DNA from 3 places in the Streptomyces sp. NPDC041122 genome. Region 3 is predicted to be linked to each of the others. Evidence: riboswitches for the same ligand, from Rfam matches in the RefSeq annotation. Region 3 holds a riboswitch; each other region holds the start of a gene.
What was found. A riboswitch is a leader RNA that binds a small molecule or an ion and turns the genes downstream of it on or off. The one in region 3 is predicted to bind cyclic di-AMP.
Positions count from the first base shown of each region.

Region 1: it holds a riboswitch for cyclic di-AMP, as region 3 does, so the genes downstream of both, ACZ6B8_RS32615 (transglycosylase family protein) here and ACZ6B8_RS12385 (M23 family metallopeptidase) in region 3, are expected to answer to the same signal.
Region 2: it holds a riboswitch for cyclic di-AMP, as region 3 does, so the genes downstream of both, ACZ6B8_RS04910 (C40 family peptidase) here and ACZ6B8_RS12385 (M23 family metallopeptidase) in region 3, are expected to answer to the same signal.

Region 1 is NZ_JBVIYQ010000010.1:331,358-337,241, reverse strand. Features, by position in the region: gene eno (phosphopyruvate hydratase) at 1-874, opposite strand, end outside; gene ACZ6B8_RS32615 (transglycosylase family protein) at 1,208-1,921, opposite strand; cyclic di-AMP (ydaO/yuaA leader) riboswitch at 1,926-2,095, opposite strand; gene ACZ6B8_RS32610 (transglycosylase family protein) at 2,324-3,385, opposite strand; gene ACZ6B8_RS32605 (cytochrome P450 family protein) at 3,525-4,832, opposite strand; gene ACZ6B8_RS32600 (tetratricopeptide repeat protein) at 4,951-5,884, opposite strand, start outside.
Region 2 is NZ_JBVIYQ010000001.1:1,127,007-1,132,890, reverse strand. Features, by position in the region: gene ACZ6B8_RS04915 (hypothetical protein) at 1-17, shown strand, start outside; gene ACZ6B8_RS04910 (C40 family peptidase) at 141-1,358, opposite strand; cyclic di-AMP (ydaO/yuaA leader) riboswitch at 1,367-1,522, opposite strand; gene ACZ6B8_RS04905 (ATP-dependent DNA helicase) at 1,790-4,357, shown strand; gene ACZ6B8_RS04900 (M23 family metallopeptidase) at 4,436-5,884, opposite strand, start outside.
Region 3 is NZ_JBVIYQ010000003.1:30,501-36,384, forward strand. Features, by position in the region: gene ACZ6B8_RS12375 (PrsW family intramembrane metalloprotease) at 1-896, shown strand, start outside; gene ACZ6B8_RS12380 (aldo/keto reductase) at 908-1,852, opposite strand; gene ACZ6B8_RS12385 (M23 family metallopeptidase) at 1,985-3,064, opposite strand; cyclic di-AMP (ydaO/yuaA leader) riboswitch at 3,076-3,259, opposite strand; gene ACZ6B8_RS12390 (PP2C family protein-serine/threonine phosphatase) at 3,481-4,623, opposite strand; tRNA gene ACZ6B8_RS12395 (tRNA-Met) at 4,797-4,870, opposite strand; gene ACZ6B8_RS12400 (alginate lyase family protein) at 4,946-5,884, opposite strand, start outside.

The DNA.
Region 1 (5,884 bases), on a different contig from region 3:
CCCAGTCGTCCTCGAACAGCGGGTCCTCGATGGAGACCAGCGGGTACGAGGCGACGAGCTCCGCGTAGTACTCGGTCATCTCGGCGGCCGAGCGGGACTTGCCCTCGAACTCGTAGGAGCCGTCCTTGTAGAACTCGGACGCGGCGACGTCGAGCGCCAGCGCGACCTGCTCGCCCGGGACGTAACCGGCCTGCTTGATGGCCTCCAGGATGAGGTCGAGCGCGGCGCGGTTGGAGTCCAGGTTCGGGGCGAAGCCGCCCTCGTCGCCCAGGCCCGTGGAGAGGCCCTTGTCCTTCAGGACCTTCTTGAGGGTGTGGTAGACCTCGGTGCCCCAGCGCAGCGCCTCGGAGAACGACTCGGCGCCGATCGGCGCGATCATGAACTCCTGGATGTCGACGTTGGAGTCGGCGTGCGACCCGCCGTTCAGGATGTTCATCATCGGGACGGGCAGCAGGTGCGCGTTCGGGCCGCCGAGGTAGCGGAACAGCGGCAGGTCGCTGGCCTCGGAGGCGGCGTGCGCGACGGCGAGCGAGACGCCGAGGATGGCGTTGGCGCCGAGCGAGCCCTTGTTGTCGGTGGCGTCCAGGTCGAACATGGCCTGGTCGATCAGGCGCTGCTCGGTGGCGTCGTAGCCGACGAGCTCCGGGCCGATCTGCTCGATGACGGCGAGGACGGCCTTCTCGACACCCTTGCCCTGGTAACGGTTGGGGTCACCGTCACGGAGTTCGATGGCCTCGAAGGCACCGGTGGAGGCACCGGACGGAACGGCGGCACGACCGGTGCTGCCGTCGTCGAGGCCGACCTCGACCTCGACCGTGGGGTTGCCTCGGGAGTCCAGGATTTCCCGGGCTACGACGACGTCGATGGACGGCACGAGCATCTCCTTCTGGGATGTGACGCGTTTACGCGGGCCGCTTCGGCCCCTGCGTCTCCTGAGCCTAACCGGCTCCGGGGCTTCAGCCAGCCGACCGCCCGTCCCGTGGGACGGACAAGAGCCGAAATCCCCGGGAAACAGGACGGAAGACCGCGTTTCTACTCGCTGGTAGCGAACACGGCGGGGGCGTGCGGCGGTGGTACGGGACGTGGATCCGGGGGCGGACATGGCCCCGCCCCGGTGCGTACGGGGGATACGCGCACCGGGGCGGGGAGCCCGTGGGGACGGGGTGGCCGCACCTCCGCCGAGGCACGGCCGGGTGGGACCGGAGGGTCAGCTGAGGTGCAGCTGCTGGCCCGGGTAGATGAAGTCGGCGTCGTCGATGATGTCGCCGTTGAGCTTGTAGACCTTCTGCCAGCCGCCCTTGACGTGGTGCGACTGGGCGATCTTGGAGAGGGTGTCGCCGGTCGCGACCTTGTACTCGCCGTCGCCCTTCTTGACCGTCTTGCCGGTCGGGGTCTCGACGGTCTTCTTGGACTCGGTCTGCGGCGTGGGCTGCGGCTTCGGCGCGGCCTGCTGCTGCTCCGGAGCGGCCTGCTGCTGCGTCTGCTGCGGCTGCGGCTTCTCCTGCTGCTGCGGGGCCTGCTCCTGCTGGCCGCCACCGCTGCTGGGGGAGGCGCCCGAGAGGCCGACACCGCAGGACGGCCAGGCACCCTTGCCCTGGCCGGCGAGGACCTTCTCGCCGATCTCGATCTGCTGGGCCTTGGAGGCCTTGTCGGCGGACGGCGCGTACTTGGTGCCGCCGTACGCGGCCCAGGTGGACGGCGAGAACTGCAGACCGCCCTGGAAGCCGTTGCCGGTGTTGATGGACCAGTTGCCGCCCGACTCGCACTGGGCGACGGCGTCCCACTCGGAGGTGGTGGCGGCGGAGGCCGAGCCGGCCGCCATCAGCGGAGCGGCGACGGCGGCACCGGTCACACCGACGAGCGTGGCGACACGCGTGGCCTTGGACGGACGACGGTGCTTGCCCTTGCTGGAAAGCAGCATGAGTTGATCCCCTACACCGACGCCTGCGAGGTGAGCTGTCGGGTTCGGGCCGATGTGGTTGCCCGGTCGCACTCCTTGAGCGCGACTTCACCCCTAGCCGTTCCCGTCCGTCTCGCGGCGCTCAGCCTCTCGGCTGCCCCACCCCTCAACGGACGGACCCGGCACAAACCTTGGGTCCCCCGCTCCTGCCGACGGCGCTCTTGAGCGACGACTGTTCCCGTCCGGCCGTTGGCAGGATTCGGCGTACCGACCGGCGGGGCTCACCAGTGGCGAGCGGTGACGACGGTAATCACGTCTTCCACACAATTTCAAAGACGATCAGGGCTTCTGAGACCCATGTCTCACTTGCGCCAAAGCAGACATACGACGCGAAGACCCCGCCCGACTCTTCGTCAACTACCGTTACTTTTCGCCCAGATCGAGGCTCTGACCGGGCAGGATGAGGTCCGGGTCGCCGCCGACGGTCTTCTTGTTCCCGGCGTAGAGCTCGTGCCAGCCGCCCGCCACGTCGAGGTCGTCGGCGATGCGCGAGAGGTTGTCCCCGGAGCGCACCGTGTACGACCCGTCGGCGACGGCACCGTCGCGGTCGGCGCCGCGCGAGGCGTGCCGGCCGGGACGGTCGCCGCCGGCCCGCTCGCTCGCGTCGGCGTCGCCGCGGTGGCGGCCCGCCGAGGCGCCGTCCGAGCCCTCGGCGGGCGCGGTCGACCCCGCGGAGCCGGGCGAAGAGGGGTCCTGCGGGCCGGACTTGCCGTCGGCGTCCGCGTCATCCGCGTCCGCCGCGCCGCCCTTGCCGTCCTTTTCGCCGGACTCGTCGTGATTCTTGTCTCGTGCGCCGTCGGCGGAGCCGGGCGTGTCGGAGTCGGCTGACGGTTCGCCGGCGTCCGTGGACGGGTCGGCCTTCTCGCCCTCGTCCTCGTCCGTGCCCTTGTTCTTGTCCGCGGAGTCCTTGGCGGCGTCGTCCGCACCCTTGGCGTCCCCGGAGTCCTTCGCGCCGTCGGCCTTGCCGCTCCCGGTCGAGCCGGTGGAGCCGGACGAGTCGTCCGGGGCCTGCGGAAGAGGGGCTCCGGGGTCGACGTCGGCCGCGGCGCCGCCGTCGGTGAGTCCGGCGATCGGGGCGCAGCTCGGCCAGGCGTCGGTGCCCTTGGCGTCGAGGACCTTCTCGGCGACGGCGATCTGCTGGGACTTGGAGGCCTGGTCGGGGCTGGGCGCGAACTCGAGGCCGCCGTAGGCCTCCCATCTCTCCTGGGAGAGCTGGAGCCCTCCGTAGTAACCGTTGCCCGGATTCGCGCTCCACGCGCCGCCGCTCTCGCACTGGGCGAGCTTGTCCCACGTGGCGGTGTCGGCCGCGCTCGCGCTGGTGGCGGCGAGCAGCGGGATGGCGATGGCTGATCCGGTGACGCCTGCCGCGACGACGAGTGCCGGGGCCTGGCGGGGGCGTCGGTGACGACCATGGCCGGAGAGCATGCGGGTGCCTTTCAGGAGACTGCAGCGACAACTGGGGCGCCCGGGGGCGCTCAAGTCGTCGTGAACGTAGCCGCAGTCGAACGCTTGTCACAAGTCGATGCAGCGGAGATCACGTGAACATCACAGTCCTGACGACCCGTCAGTCCCGGCCCCGGGGCTGTGCGTCCGTGAACTCCACCGGCAGCGTGCGCAGTCCCCGCATGATCAGTCCGCCACGCCACCGCAAATCGGCGGGATCCGCCGCGAGTTGCAGGTCGGGAAGGCGCCGGAGCAGTGTCGCGAGGGCGGTCCGGCCCTCCAGGCGGGCCAGGGGTGCGCCGAGGCAGTAGTGGATGCCGTGGCCGTATCCGAGGTGCTGATTGTCACGGCGGGAGAGGTCCAGGGTGTCGGCCCGGTCGAAGCGGCGGGGGTCGCGGTCCGCGGCGGCGAGGACGACGAGCACGGGGTCGCCGGCGGCGATGTCCCGGCCGCCGATGCTGAGCGCCTCGGTCGCGAACCGCCAGGTGGCGAGCTCGACGGGACCGTCGTAGCGCAGCAGTTCCTCGACGCCGGTCTCCAGGAGCCCGGTGTCGCCGTCGGCGAGCGCCCGTTGCAGCCGCTCGCGCTGCTCAGGGTGGGTGAGGAGCGCGTACAGGCCGTTGCCGATGAGGTTGACGGTGGTCTCGAAGCCGGCGAAGAGCAGGATGAAGGCCATCGCGGCGGCCTCGTTCTCGGTGAGGTGCTCGCCGTGGTCGGAGGCCTTGATGAGGCCGGAGATGAGGTCGTCGCCGGGGTCGAGGCGCTTGCGGTGGATGAGCTCGGCGAGATAGCCGCGCATCTTCTTCACGGACCGGGCCACTCCGCCGCGGGGCCCGCCGCCGTGCCGGATCATCATGCCCGCCCAGTCGCGGAAGTCGTCCTGGTCCTCGCGGGGGACGCCGAGCAGGTCGCAGATGGCGTGGATGGGGAGCGGGAAGGCGAACTCGTGGATGAGGTCGGCCTCGCCGCCGGGGCCGCCGCCCTTGGCGATGATCGTGTCGATGAGCTGGTCCGTCAGCTCCTGCACCCGGGGCGCGAAGGCGGCCACGCGGCGCGGCGTGAACGCCTTGGCGACGAGCCGGCGGAGCCGGGTGTGGTCCGGCGGGTCGATGTTGAGCAGATGGGTCATCAGCTCGGCCTTGCGCTCGCCCGGGATGCCGGTCCTGCCCTTGGCGTGGGCGGGCTCGTCGTGATGCGCCGGGTTCTTGCTGAGCCGCTGGTCGGCGAGGGCCTCCCGGGCGTCCGCGTACCGGGTGACCAGCCAGGCCTCCACCCCGCTCGGCAGGCTGGTGCGGTGCACCGGCGAGTTCTCCCGCAGCCAGGCGTACGCCGGGTAGGGGTCGGTGGCGAACTCCCAGCTGAAGAGCTCGGGCTGCGGGGAGCCTCCCGTGGCGGGGCAGGGGGTGACGGCTGGCGGCTGGTCGTGCATGCGGTCGACGGTATCCGCTCATGAGGGCCCGTCCGACCGTTCCCTTCGTGGGCTTGCGCCCGGTGCGGCGCGTGTGCCGGGCGTCGCGGAGCAGAAGGGAAGGGTGGCCGGACAGATCCTAGGGGGGCGTCGGGCGCAGCGGGCCCTTCAGGCGGCGGGCGGCCGACTCGTCGCCGGTGGCGCGGGCGACGCGGAAGTAGTGGTCCGCCAGGTGCTGGTGGACCTGGCCGAGGAGCGCCGCCGCGCCCGGCTCGTCCGCCTCGGCGGCGGCCGTGAGATAGGGGACCGCCTCCGCGTAGGCGACGCGGGTGGCGAGCAGATGGCCCAGCTCGGCCGCGGCGCGGGAGTCCCCGCGGTCCGCCGCGTCGCGGAAGAGCTCCTCGGCGCCCGCGAGGTCTCCCTCGTCGCGGGCGAGCCGGCCGAGCCAGAGCAGGGCGTGCACGTCCCCGCTCGTCGCGCGCGGCGTGAGCGCCAGCCGGAAGCCGGCGACCAGGGCGTCCAGCTCGGCGGTGTCGTGCGGTTCCAGCTCCCGGTAGGCGCGGATCCACGCGCTGTCCGGCAGCGGCCCGGTGCCGGGAGAGCGGGCCGCGTCCGCGACCAGCGAGCCGCACGCCCGCCAGGTGCCGGGCCACTCGCCGGGCACGAGCAGTCCGCTCACCCCGTGCCGGAGCGCGGCGGCCCAGGCCAGCGCGGCGTCGAGCTCCTCGCGCCCGGCGACGTCCGCCTCGGCCCCCTCCGCCCCGTACTCCGCCGCGTACTCCTCCTGGAACCGGGTCAGCAGCTTCGGTGTGACGCCCCGGGTGAGTCCGCACCGCGCGAGGTCGATCGCCGCGCGCACCAGCAGGTGCCCGAGCGGGTGCGGGCCGCCGCGCCGGGCGGACCTGCGCCACTCGTCCCACAGTTCGGGCCCCACCGCGAGGTACTCCGTCACGCCGAGCGTGCCGCGCCAGCGCACGGCGTCCACCAGTCGCGGGTCGTCCGCCGCCGCGAGCCGCGCCAGTTCCGCCGCGCTCCAACGGCACGTCAGCTCGACGGTGGCGGCGGCGCCGAGG
Region 2 (5,884 bases), on a different contig from region 3:
CCGTGCTCTGGACCTGACACGCCGTGCTCCGGACCTGACGCGGTGCGCCGGACCTGAGCGCCGGCCTCCCGGCCGGCACGTACGCGAACGTGTGGCCCGCATCCCCCCGGGATGCGGGCCACACGCGCGTGGGGGTGCGGTTACGCGGGACGCACCACACTGTGGATCGGCATGTAGTAGATCGACTCGACGCGGACGTTCGCGCCCGGCTTCGGGGCGTGGATCATCTTGCCGTTGCCGATGTAGATCCCGACGTGGCTGATGTCGTCGTAGAAGAACACCAGGTCACCGGGTGCGGCGTCGGCGGTCTTGACGGTCGTGCCGACCTTCGCCTGGTCCCATGTGGTGCGGGGCAGGGAGATCCCCGCGGCCTTCCAGGCGTCCTGGGTGAGGCCGGAGCAGTCGTAGGAGTCGGGGCCGGTGGCACCCCACACGTACGGCTTGCCGATCTGTGCCTCCGCGAAGTCGATGACCTTCGCGGCCTTCGTGGCGTAGCCGCCGTCCGTACTCCCGGATCCCGTACCGGACCCTGTACCGGCCCCCGAGCCCGCGCCGGTGCCTGACCCCGATCCGGAACCGGAGCCGGAGTCGCCGTTCTCCCGCTCCTTCTCCCGCTGCGCGGCCTCCTCCGCCTTGCGCTTGCGCTCCGCCTCGGCGGCCTGCTCGCGGGCCAGCTTCTCGGCCTTGCGCTTGGCCTCCTGCTTCTTCTTCCGCTCGATCTCCGCCAGCCGCGCCTTCTCCTGGGCGGTGAGCTTCGAGAGGAGCTCGCGCGCGTCGCCCAGCTTCCGCTGGACGGTCTGCTTGCTCGTCTTGAGGTCGTCCCGCGCGTCGCTGAGCGTCTTGAGGCTCGTCGCGGCCTGGGTGCGCTGCTTGGTCGCCGAGGCCTGTTCCGCCTCGTACGCGTCGACCGCCTTCTTCTGGCGCGTGGTCAGCCGGTCCGCCAGGTGGTTCTGGTCAAAGTAGCCCTGTGGGTCATCGGCGAGCATCATCGTCGCCGTCTCGGAGACGGCACCGGTGCGGTACTGCGCGGCGGCGAACGCGCCGAGCTCCTTGCGGGCGTCGTTCAGCTTGTCGGCGCGCGCGGCCACGTCGTCGAGCAGACGGTCGGCCTTCTTGCGCTGCTTGTCGGTGCGCTCCTTGGCGGCGTTGTACTTCTGGGTGGCCACCCCGGCCTGCTGGTAGAGCTCGTCGACCTTCTTCTGGACCTCTTCGAGGCTGGGCTTCGCCGGTGTGGAGGGCGCTGCCTGCGCGCTCTGCGACAGGAGGGCGACGGAGGTGAGGGCGGCCGTCGTGATGCCGAGGGCGGGGGTCGTGCGGAGTGCGGATGACCGGGTCCGCGGCTTGCGGTGCGACGCCAAGGGAGGCGACTCCTTCCGTAGACCGCCTACCGGGTTAGCTGTCGGGTTCGGGCGGGTGGTCCGGAAGGTTGCCCTACGGTCCCGTACTGCGTACGGGACCGATTCACCCCAAGTTCTCGGTGGGTCCCCGGCTCCGAACATGTCGGACTCGGCGGGGGCCACCCGTTCCCGGCGGGGTTCGCCGGTGGGGGACGAGCGGCCCGCGCAGCACGCTAGCCAATTCGTGTGGCCCGTGTGAAGGTTGATGTTCGTTATGCCCGATACATTTTCGTTACTTTTCGAGGGGCCCGGCGCGAGCGCCGGAATGATGCGCACCGGCAAATGCGGACTGTGATCGTCCGCGGGCGGGGGGTAGCCGGGCGGGCGGCCGGACGTGAGGTGACCGGAACCCGCAGCGGGTTGTCAGTGGGGCCGCCTAGACTCGGGAGGCGATGAGCAGCCTCTTTGATGACAGCTTCCTGGCGGACCTGCAGCCTTCCCGGGCCGCGGACGAAGCGCCCCCGCCGCCGCCCGAGGACAGCACTCCGGAGCCCATTCCGGACGACCTGTTCAACGGGAAGTTCGACGCGCCCATGACTCGGGAGACGCACTACCGCGACGGTGCCCCCCGCCCGGTCATCGACCCGGCGTCGCTCCTGGACGGGCTGAACGAGAACCAGCGCGCGGCCGTCGTGCACGCCGGCTCCCCGCTGCTCATCGTCGCCGGCGCCGGCTCCGGCAAGACCCGCGTGCTGACCCACCGCATCGCGTACCTGCTCGCCGAGCGCGGTGCGCACCCCGGCCAGATCCTCGCGATCACCTTCACGAACAAGGCCGCGGGCGAGATGAAGGAGCGCGTCGAGCAGCTCGTGGGCCCGCGGGCGAACGCCATGTGGGTGTCGACCTTCCACAGCGCCTGCGTCCGCATCCTGCGCCGCGAGTACAAGAAGCTGGGCTTCACCTCCTCCTTCTCGATCTACGACGCCGCGGACTCCAAGCGCCTGATGGCCCTGGTCTGCCGTGACCTGGATCTCGATCCGAAGAAGTTCCCGCCGAAGTCCTTCAGCGCCAAGATCTCCAACCTGAAGAACGAGCTGATCGACGAGGAGGACTTCGCGGGCCAGGCGGCCGACGGCTTCGAGAAGACCCTCGCCCAGGCCTACGCGATGTACCAGTCGCGCCTCCGCGAGGCGAACGCGCTGGACTTCGACGACCTGATCATGACGACGGTCCACCTGCTCCGCGCCTTCCCGGACGTCGCCGAGCACTACCGCCGCCGCTTCCGGCACGTCATGGTCGACGAGTACCAGGACACCAACCACGCGCAGTACGCGCTGGTGCGCGAGCTGGTCGGCCCCTCCGGAGGCGAGGGCGACGACCCCGCCGAGCTGTGTGTGGTGGGCGACGCCGACCAGTCGATCTACGCCTTCCGCGGCGCCACGATCCGCAACATCCTCCAGTTCGAGGAGGACTACACCGACGCGACGACGATCCTCCTGGAGCAGAACTACCGCTCCACGCAGACGATCCTCACCGCCGCGAACGCCGTCATCGAGCGGAACGAAAGCCGCCGCCCGAAGAACCTCTGGACCAACCAGGGCGCGGGCGCGCGCATCACCGGGTACGTCGCGGACACCGAGCACGACGAGGCGCAGTTCGTCGCCGACGAGATCGACCGCCTCACGGACGCGGGCGACGCGAAGGCCGGCGACGTGGCGATCTTCTACCGGACGAACGCCCAGTCCCGTGTCTTCGAAGAGATCTTCATCCGCGTCGGCCTGCCCTACAAGGTCGTCGGCGGCGTCCGCTTCTACGAGCGCAAGGAGGTCCGCGATGTGCTGGCCTACCTGCGTGTTCTCGCCAACCCCGAGGACGCGGTCCCGCTGCGCCGCATCCTCAACGTGCCCAAGCGAGGCATCGGCGACCGCGCGGAGGCGATGATCGACGCGCTCTCGCAGCGCGAGAAGATCTCCTTCCCGCAGGCGCTGCGCCGCGTCGACGAGGCGTACGGCATGGCGGCCCGTTCGGTCAACGCCGTCAAGCGGTTCAACACGCTCATGGAGGAGCTGCGGACGATCGTCGAGTCCGGCGCGGGCCCGGCCGTCGTCCTGGAAGCCGTCCTTGAACGCACCGGCTACCTCGCCGAGTTGCAGGCCTCGACCGACCCGCAGGACGAGACGCGCATCGAGAACCTCCAGGAACTCGCCGCGGTGGCCCTGGAGTTCGAGCAGGACAACAACCAGGCGGGGGAGCAGGACGACGGCCAGGCGGAGGGCGAAGGCCCGACGGCAGGTGAAGGCCCGGCGGAAGGCGGCCAGGCCGAGGGGGACGAGGGGGCCGCCGCTCCGGCCGGGACCCTCTCCGACTTCCTGGAGCGCGTCGCCCTGGTCGCCGACTCCGACCAGATCCCCGACGAGGAGGACGACGGCTCCGGAGTCATCACCCTGATGACGCTGCACACCGCAAAGGGCCTGGAGTTCCCCGTGGTCTTCCTGACCGGCATGGAGGACGGCGTGTTCCCGCACATGCGCTCCCTCGGGCAGGTCAAGGAGCTGGAGGAGGAGCGCCGTCTCGCGTACGTGGGCATCACGCGCGCGCGGGAACGGCTCTATCTGACGCGGTCCTCGATGCGCAGCGCCTGGGGCCAGCCGTCGTACAACCCGCCCTCGCGCTTCCTCGAGGAGATCCCGGACACCCATCTGGACTGGAAGCGGACGGGCTCCGTCGGCGCCCCGGCGTCGTCCGGTTCCGGCGGATCGGGACCGGCCGGGGGCATCGCCTCGTCGCTGTCGTCCGCGCGCTCGCGCGCCGGCGGCGCCCAGGGCTTCGCCACGCGCCGCGCCACGGAGAAGCCGGTGGTCGCCCTGGCCGTCGGCGACCGGGTCACACACGACCAGTTCGGCCTCGGCACGGTGGTCGGAGTGAAGGGCACGGGGGCGAACGCGGAGGCGACGGTCGACTTCGGCGAGCCCAAGCCGAAGCGGCTGCTGCTGCGGTACGCACCGGTCGAGAAGCTGTAGCGCGCGCCCGCGCGGGTGAGGGTGCGCGGGCGAGGGTGCTTCGTGGCCGTGGCGGGATCGCCGCGGCGGCCACCGGAGTTACGTCGGGTCGAGGTCGTGGCTGCGCAGCCACGGCAGCGGGTCGATCGCCGAGCCGCCGCCGGGGCGCACCTCGAAGTGCAGGTGCGGGCCGGTGGAGTTGCCGGAGTTACCGGAGAAGGCGATGACCTGGCCGGCCTTGACCGGGCCGGAGGAGATCTTGTGCGAGGAGAGGTGGCAGTACCACGTCTCCGTGCCGTCCTTCGCGGTCACGATCGCCATGTTGCCGTAGGCGCTGTTCCACTTCGTGGAGACGGTGCCGTCGGTCGCGGCGCTCACCTCGGTGCCGTACGACACCGGGAAGTCGATGCCCGAGTGCGCGGACATCCAGTTGACGCCGGCCTGGCCGTAGTACGCGCTCAGCCCGCGCTGTTTCACCGGCAGGGAGAACTTGGGGCGCAGCCGTTCCTTGCGCGCCGCCTCGGCCGCGGCCTTCTTCTGCTCGGCCACCTTCTGGGCCTTGAGGTCGATGCGCTCCTGCGTGCGGCTCGCGCGGTCCGCGAAGTCGCCCGCGTCGGCGGAGAGGTTCGCCAGCTGGGTGTCGAGCTTGTTGTTGGCGGCGGACGGTTTCACGGACGTGGGGTCCGGGGCCGACGCCGTCGTCTCCTTGCTGTCCTCGTTCCCGCCGAAGCTGCCCACGGAGGCGGCGGCCACGCCGGCCACCCCCATCACACAGACCGAGGGCACGGCGACGGTGAGCAGGGCGGAGCGCTTGGCGGGGCTGCGGCGTCGGGTCCGCGACCCGCCCGAACCGGAGGCGCCGCCGCCCTTGCCGCGGGAGGCGCGGCGGGACGAGGGGGCGCCGGCCGGGGAGTCGGTGACGGCGGCGGGTGAGGTGCTGTCGCCGTCGAGGTCCGCGGTGTCCGAGGGGTCCATGTCGTCATAGGGGGCGTCGGAACCGCCGGTTCCGTACGCGCTGTCGGTGTCGTACGCGGACTCCGGGGAGATCTCGTACGGGTCCGTGACCTCGTACCGCCGGGTCTCCGGCTCCGGGGACTCGTGCGTCTCGCCCTCCGCGACGTTCCAGGTCGTCGCGTCGTACGCACCCGTTTCGAAGGCCTGCGTGTCCCACTGGCCGGGCTGCGGCGCCGAGTTCCAGGAACCCGTGTCCCACTGGGCCGTGGCGTCGGGGCCCGGCTGCGACGGGATGTCGGCGAGCTGCTGGTGCCCGCCCGTCGACCACATCGAGGCGGTGTCGTAGCTGCCGGTGTCGTACGTGGCGGCGTAGTACTGCGCGGCGTACGCGTCGTGGGTGAGCGTCTGTTGGGGGCTCGTCGTGGTCGCCCACTGACCGGTGTCGTGGCCGCCGCCCGGCATGTCGCCGAAGAGCGGGTCGGCGGCGAAGGTGCCGGTGTCGTAGCCGCCGGTGTCGAGGCCGGCGCCGGCGGTGGAGTACGCGTCGTAGCCGTAGCCACCGTGCTCGGCGCCCTGTTGGCCGTACGTCGCGTA
Region 3 (5,884 bases):
AGAACATCCTCTATCTGGGCAACGCCTTCGTCACCGACCAGCTCAGCCGCGACAGCGGCCTCGCCTCCGTGACGGCCGCGACCTTCTTCGTACGGGTCGTCATGTCCCCGTTCGCGCACCCGCTGTTCACGGTCCTGACCGGCATCGGCTTCGGCTTCGCCGCGTTCGCCGCCGACCGCCACCACCTGCGCCGCGTGCTGCTCCCGCTCACCGGACTGCTGCTGGCGATGGGCATGCACGCCCTGTGGAACGGCTCGGCGGTCTTCGGGCAGTACGGCTTCTTCACCGTGTACGCGGCGTTCATGCTCCCGGCGTTCGGCCTGCTGACGTGGCTGGCCGTCTGGACCCGGCAGCGCGAGCTGCGCACGATCCGCGCGGAGCTGCCCGCGTATGTGGCGGCGGGCTGGCTCACCCCGCCCGAGCCGTACGCGCTGGGCTCGATGCGGGCCCGCGCGCTGGCCCGCGACTACGCCTCGTACACCTGGGGGAAGGCGGCGGCCCGCACGGTCGCCGAGTACCAGATGTACGCGACGTCGCTGGCGTTCCTGCGCCACCGCGGCCGGCGCGGCCGGGCCGGGGCCGACTTCGTGGCGCGCGAGCGGGAACTCCTCGAAAGGCTCTGGGAGCGGCGCGAGCCGGCCCGCCCCGCGCTCGCGTACGCGGCGCAGGCGACGGCACCGGTGGTCCGTCCGCTGCCCCCCGGCCCCTACGGGTCGTACGGGTCGTACGGGGCCTCCGGCGGGTACGGCCACCCGCACTACGGGGCGCCCGGCCCCGCCCCCTACGGATTCCCCCCGTACGGGCAGCCGCTCCCCCGGCCCCAGCCGGCGGCGAGCGGCCACCCCACGTACGACGCGGGATCCACGTACGGCCCCTACAACCCCTACCGCTCCTAGGCCCACCGCTCCTAGGCGGACGCTGCCGTCAGCCGCGCGATCTCCGCCGGCGTCAGCTCCAGGTCCGCCACCGCGAGCAGCGCCGGCAGCTGTTCGACCGTGCGCGCGGAGGCGATCGGCGCCGCCACCGTGGGCTGCGCGGCCAGCCAGGCGAGCGCCACGGTCGCGACCTGCGCGCCGTGCGCCTCGGCGATCTCGTCGAGCGCGGTCAGGACGCGCTCGCCCCGCTCGCTGCCCACGTACTGCGCGACCCCGCCGCTGCGGGCGCTCTCCACCTTCGTGCCCGGACGGTACTTGCCGGTGAGGAAGCCGGACGCGAGCGCGTAGTAGGGGACGGCCGCGAGGCCGGAGCGCGAGGCGACCTCCTGGAGCGGGCCCTCGTAGGTGTCGCGGGAGACGAGGTTGTAGTGCGGCTGGAGCGCGACGTAGCGCGCGAGGCCCTCGCGGTCGGAGAGGTCGAGGGATTCCTGGAGCCGCTCGGGGGTGATGTTGGAGGCGGCGATGGCGCGCACCTTGCCGTCCCGCACCAGTCCGTCGAGCGTCCCGATGATCTCCTCCACGGGGACCGACGGGTCGTCGTAGTGCGTGTAGTAGAGGTCGATGTAGTCGGTGCCGAGGCGGCGCAGGGAGGCGTCGATGCCGGCCTTGACGGTGGCCGGGGAGAGGCCCTTGAACTCGGGGTGGGCGCCGACCTTGGTGGCGATGACGACGTCGGAGCGGTTGCCGCGTCCGGCCAGCCATTCGCCGACGAGGGTCTCGGACTCACCGCCCTTGTTGCCCTCCACCCAGGCCGAGTAGACGTCGGCGGTGTCGATGAAGTTGCCGCCCGCGGCGGTGTAGGCGTCGAGGACGGCGAAGGAGGCGGCCCGGTCGGCGGTCCAGCCGAAGACGTTGCCGCCCAGGGAGAGCGGGAAGACCTCGAGGTCGGAGGAGCCGAGCGTACGCAGATGAGTCATGTGTTCCTCAACAAGGCCACCGGATGCGGAATTCCGTGCACGCACCACCGGACCGGCGGCCCTGGCGTCGGGGGGGATGCCGCCAGGACCGCCGGAGTGCGGAGGGAACTCAGCACCGCGCGGGCGCGGACCTCAGGGGTTCAGGCCCTTGCCCTGCAGCCAGCCGAGCGGGTCGATCCCGGTGCCTTCGGGCGTGTGGACCTCCAGGTGGAGGTGCGGCCCGGTGACGTTGCCGGTCGCGCCGACGCGGCCGATGACCTCGCCGGTGGTGACCTTCTGGCCCGCGCTGACATTGAGCGAGGACTGGTGGCAGTACCAGATCTCCGTACCGTCCTCGAGTTCGAGCACGGTGCGGTACCCGTACGCGCCCGCCCAGCCGGCCTCCTTGACGGTGCCGGTGTGCACGGCCTTGAGCGGGGTGCCCGTGGGCGCGGCGAAGTCGAGGCCGGTGTGGTGGCCGGAGGACCACATGGCGCCGGCGTCGCCGAAGTGCGAGGTGAGGGTGTACGAGGAGGTCGGGATGGCGTAGCTCTTGGCGAGCTTGGCCAGGCGCGCGGCCTCGGCCTTGGCCTTGCGGGCCTCCTCCGCCTTCTTCTTCTTGGCGGCGGCCTCGGCGTCCGCCTTCTTCTCGGCGGCCTTCTGCTGCGCGGCGGCCTCTTCGGCGGCCTTCTTGACGGCGGCGTCCTCGGCCGCGGTCCGTACGGCGGCGTCCGCCTGGTGCTGCTGGTTCTCGGCCTGCCGCATGATGCGGGCGCGCAGCGCCTCGCCCGCGTCGGTGGTGCCCTGCTCGGCGTCGACGGGACTGACGCCGGCGGCGGTGAGCGGGGCGGACGCGGCGGCGGCCGTCGTGGTGTCGGAGGAGTCGTCGGCCAGCAACGAGCCCACGCCCGGCAGGGACTTGGCCTCGGGGAGCGAGTCGGCGACGGCGGCCACGCCCGGCAGGTCGGGCATCGATATGGAGACCGGCGGCTTGCCGTCCTGCGCGGTGGCGATGCCGCCCGCGCCGACGGCGGCGATGACGCCCACGCCGAGGACGGTGGAGCTGCGGGCGAGCCCGCCGCCGCCCTTCTTGTGCACACGGTGCCTGCCGCGGACGGGCCGGACGGAATCCTCGGTGGGGTTCCACTCCTCGAACTGGTCCTCGTCGTACACGCCGAAGTCGTCGTCATTCGGTAGGTACACGGCTTGGGGGGCAGGCCGGTTGGACGCCACGGGGGCGCACTCCTTTCCTTCCTTCTCGCCTACCGGGTTAGCTGACGGGTTCGGAGCAGGAAGGTCTCCTACGGGCATCTGCCGGCGCGTGCGCGCATGACGGGATCGAGGCATGCGTGCATGGGCGGCAGAGGTCCGATTCACCCCAAGTTAGTGGTTCCCCGGCTCCCTTGCGGGATTAGGCGCGTGCGCGCGGAGCCGCCTCTAGTGACGGCTGGGACGACCGCGCTGCGTTATCGAACGTTAATAGACAGCGGGTCGGTATTCCAAGCTGTTCCGGTTGATCGTTAACGCCGACCGGCTGTACGTACCGGGACGCACGGGGGCGGAACGGGGCGAGTCGACCCCACCTCGGTCCGCACCGGAATTTCACATTCCCTTGACAGTACGTCAGATGTCATGCGGAGCGGCGCACTTCAGTCACCAGTGGTGACATCCGGATCCCCGGCGACCGGCCGGCGCACCGCGAGGAGCGCCATGTCGTCCGTCATCCCGCCCCCGGTGTGCCGTCGCACCTCCTCCGCGAGCGCGGCGAGCAGCGCCCGCGGGCCCCCGCGCCCCGGGAAGATCCGCCCGCCGAGCCGGGTCGCCGGATCGTAGAACTCCCCCGCCGCGTCCCGCGCCTCCGACAGCCCGTCCGTGTAGAACAGCAGCGTCGCGCCGGGCGGGAAGTCGGTCTCGTCGGCCCGGTCCGGCCAGATCCCCAGCTCACCCATGCCGAGCGGCAGCGCGGGCTCGCTCGCCGACATGACGCACAGCCGCCCGTCGCCGCGCAGCAGCAGCGGGGACGGGTGACCCCGGTTGATCAGCCGCACCCGGCCGTCGGCATGCCGGATCTCGGCGAGGACGGCGGTGGTGAACCCCTCGAAGGCGTCCAGGCCGTCGCGCCGGGTGCCCTCCCGGGCGAGGGCCCGCTCCAGGCGCTGCGCCACGGCCTCCAGCGTGGTCTCCTGCTCGGCGGCCTCCCGGAAGGCCCCGATGACGACGGCGACCGCGGCGACGGCGCCCATGCCCTTGCCGCGTACGTCGCCGACGATGAGCCGGACCCCGTACGGGGTGTCCTGCACCGCGTACAGGTCGCCCCCGATGAAGGCGTCGGCCTGCGCCGCCTCGTACCGTGCCGCGATGTCGAGCCCGCCGATCCGCGGGTCCGGCTCGGGCAGCACGGCGCGCTGGGTCGTCTCGGCGATGGAACGGGCGTTGGCGAGCCGGTCGTTGCCGCGGCGCACGACGCGGTTGATGACGATCGCGAGGGCCGCGACGGTGACCACGGTGAGCACCTCGGTGACGGCCTCGACATGGCTGCTGCCCACGTTCCCGAAGTGCAGGACGAGGACGGCGGCGGTGGCGGCGGCGCCGGTCAGGACGGTGCTCAGGAGCGAGTAGAAGGGGGCGGCGATCAGCGGGGCGGCCGTGAAGAGGGGCGCCGCGGTGAACTCGGGCGGGGTCGAGACGTCGTACACGACCCCGACGAGGAGCAGCAGGAGGGGGAGCGCGCGGACGAACGTCCGCTCGTGCGCGGTGGCACCCCTGTCGCCGGTTCCGCCTCGCTGCCCCACCGCTTGTCTCCCGCCGACTCCGCGCCCATCACCGCGCTCCACCCAGGGTTCCCCCGGTGGGGAGCGGAGGCGAGCCGGTGCGGGCCGACCGGGTTACGGGGGCGGCGAAACCCGTGGGGGACCGGAAAAAAACCCAGGGCCGGAAGCTGATGCTTCCGGCCCTGGGCCTTCAGTAGCGGGGACAGGATTTGAACCTGCGACCTCTGGGTTATGAGCCCAGCGAGCTACCGAGCTGCTCCACCCCGCGTCGGTGAACACAACACTACGCCATGCGGAGGGGTGCGTCGAACCACTTCCCCGCCACCGCCCCGCACACCGCCGTTCACGGGTTGTCCGCGTGCGTGAGCGTCTCCCACGCCACGAAGAGCCCGTCCGTGCCCTCGGGGCGCCGCTGCTCGGTGAACCGCTCGGTCAGCGGCATGTCCAGGTGCAGCCGCCCCCGCAGGTGGTTGAGGCCGACCTCCGTGTCGGGCCCCATGTCGCGCTGCACCCGGCCGCCGCAGAGCCAGCCCGGTGCCTTCTCGCCCAGCTGGTACCGGGAGTGGAACTCGAAGGCGGCCCGCATCCGCTCCTTGACCTCCCCGTACAGGTCGACGCCCTGGTGGCGGGCGGTCTCCGCCATGTGCGCGGTGGCGGCCAGCGAGTAACTGGCGTGCTTGAGGTTGCGGCAGGTCTCCTGCGCGATGCCGTCGACGAAGGTGCCCTGCCCGAACCAGTACTTCCGCAGCTCGGGGGCGGTGTCGATGCCGCTGCCCGCCGGGGAGACGGGCAGCTTCCCGTCGGACTCCAGATAGAAGTACGCGGGCACGCGGGTGCGGAAGTGGTGCACGGCCTTCTCGAACGCGGCGTGGTCGTCGAGGAAGACGGCCATCGCCATGGTGGCGTCGGCCATCACCAGGTCCCAGTTGCCGTTGAAGTCGGCGGAACCGTCCCTGACCTGGGGCAGGTAGGCGTTGCGCAGCATCCGCTCGAAGCGCAGCAGCGAGCCGTCGTTCCAGCCGTCGTAGGTGTAGCGCACGGCCTCGGCGGCGCGGGCCCAGGAGGTGGCGGCCCACGCGGTCTGCAGCCCGGCGTTGGCCTCCGTGTGCCCGGTGATCACCTTCGACCACGCGTCCATGATCTGCACCGCCTTCTTGGCGTGCGCGCGGTCGCCGGTGATGTTCCAGAGCAGCGCCTGGGTGTACGCGGCGAGGGCGTCCTCACGCTCCTCGACGCAGCCCCGTCCGGGGCGGGTGTCGGGCGGGCACTCCACGACGGGGTA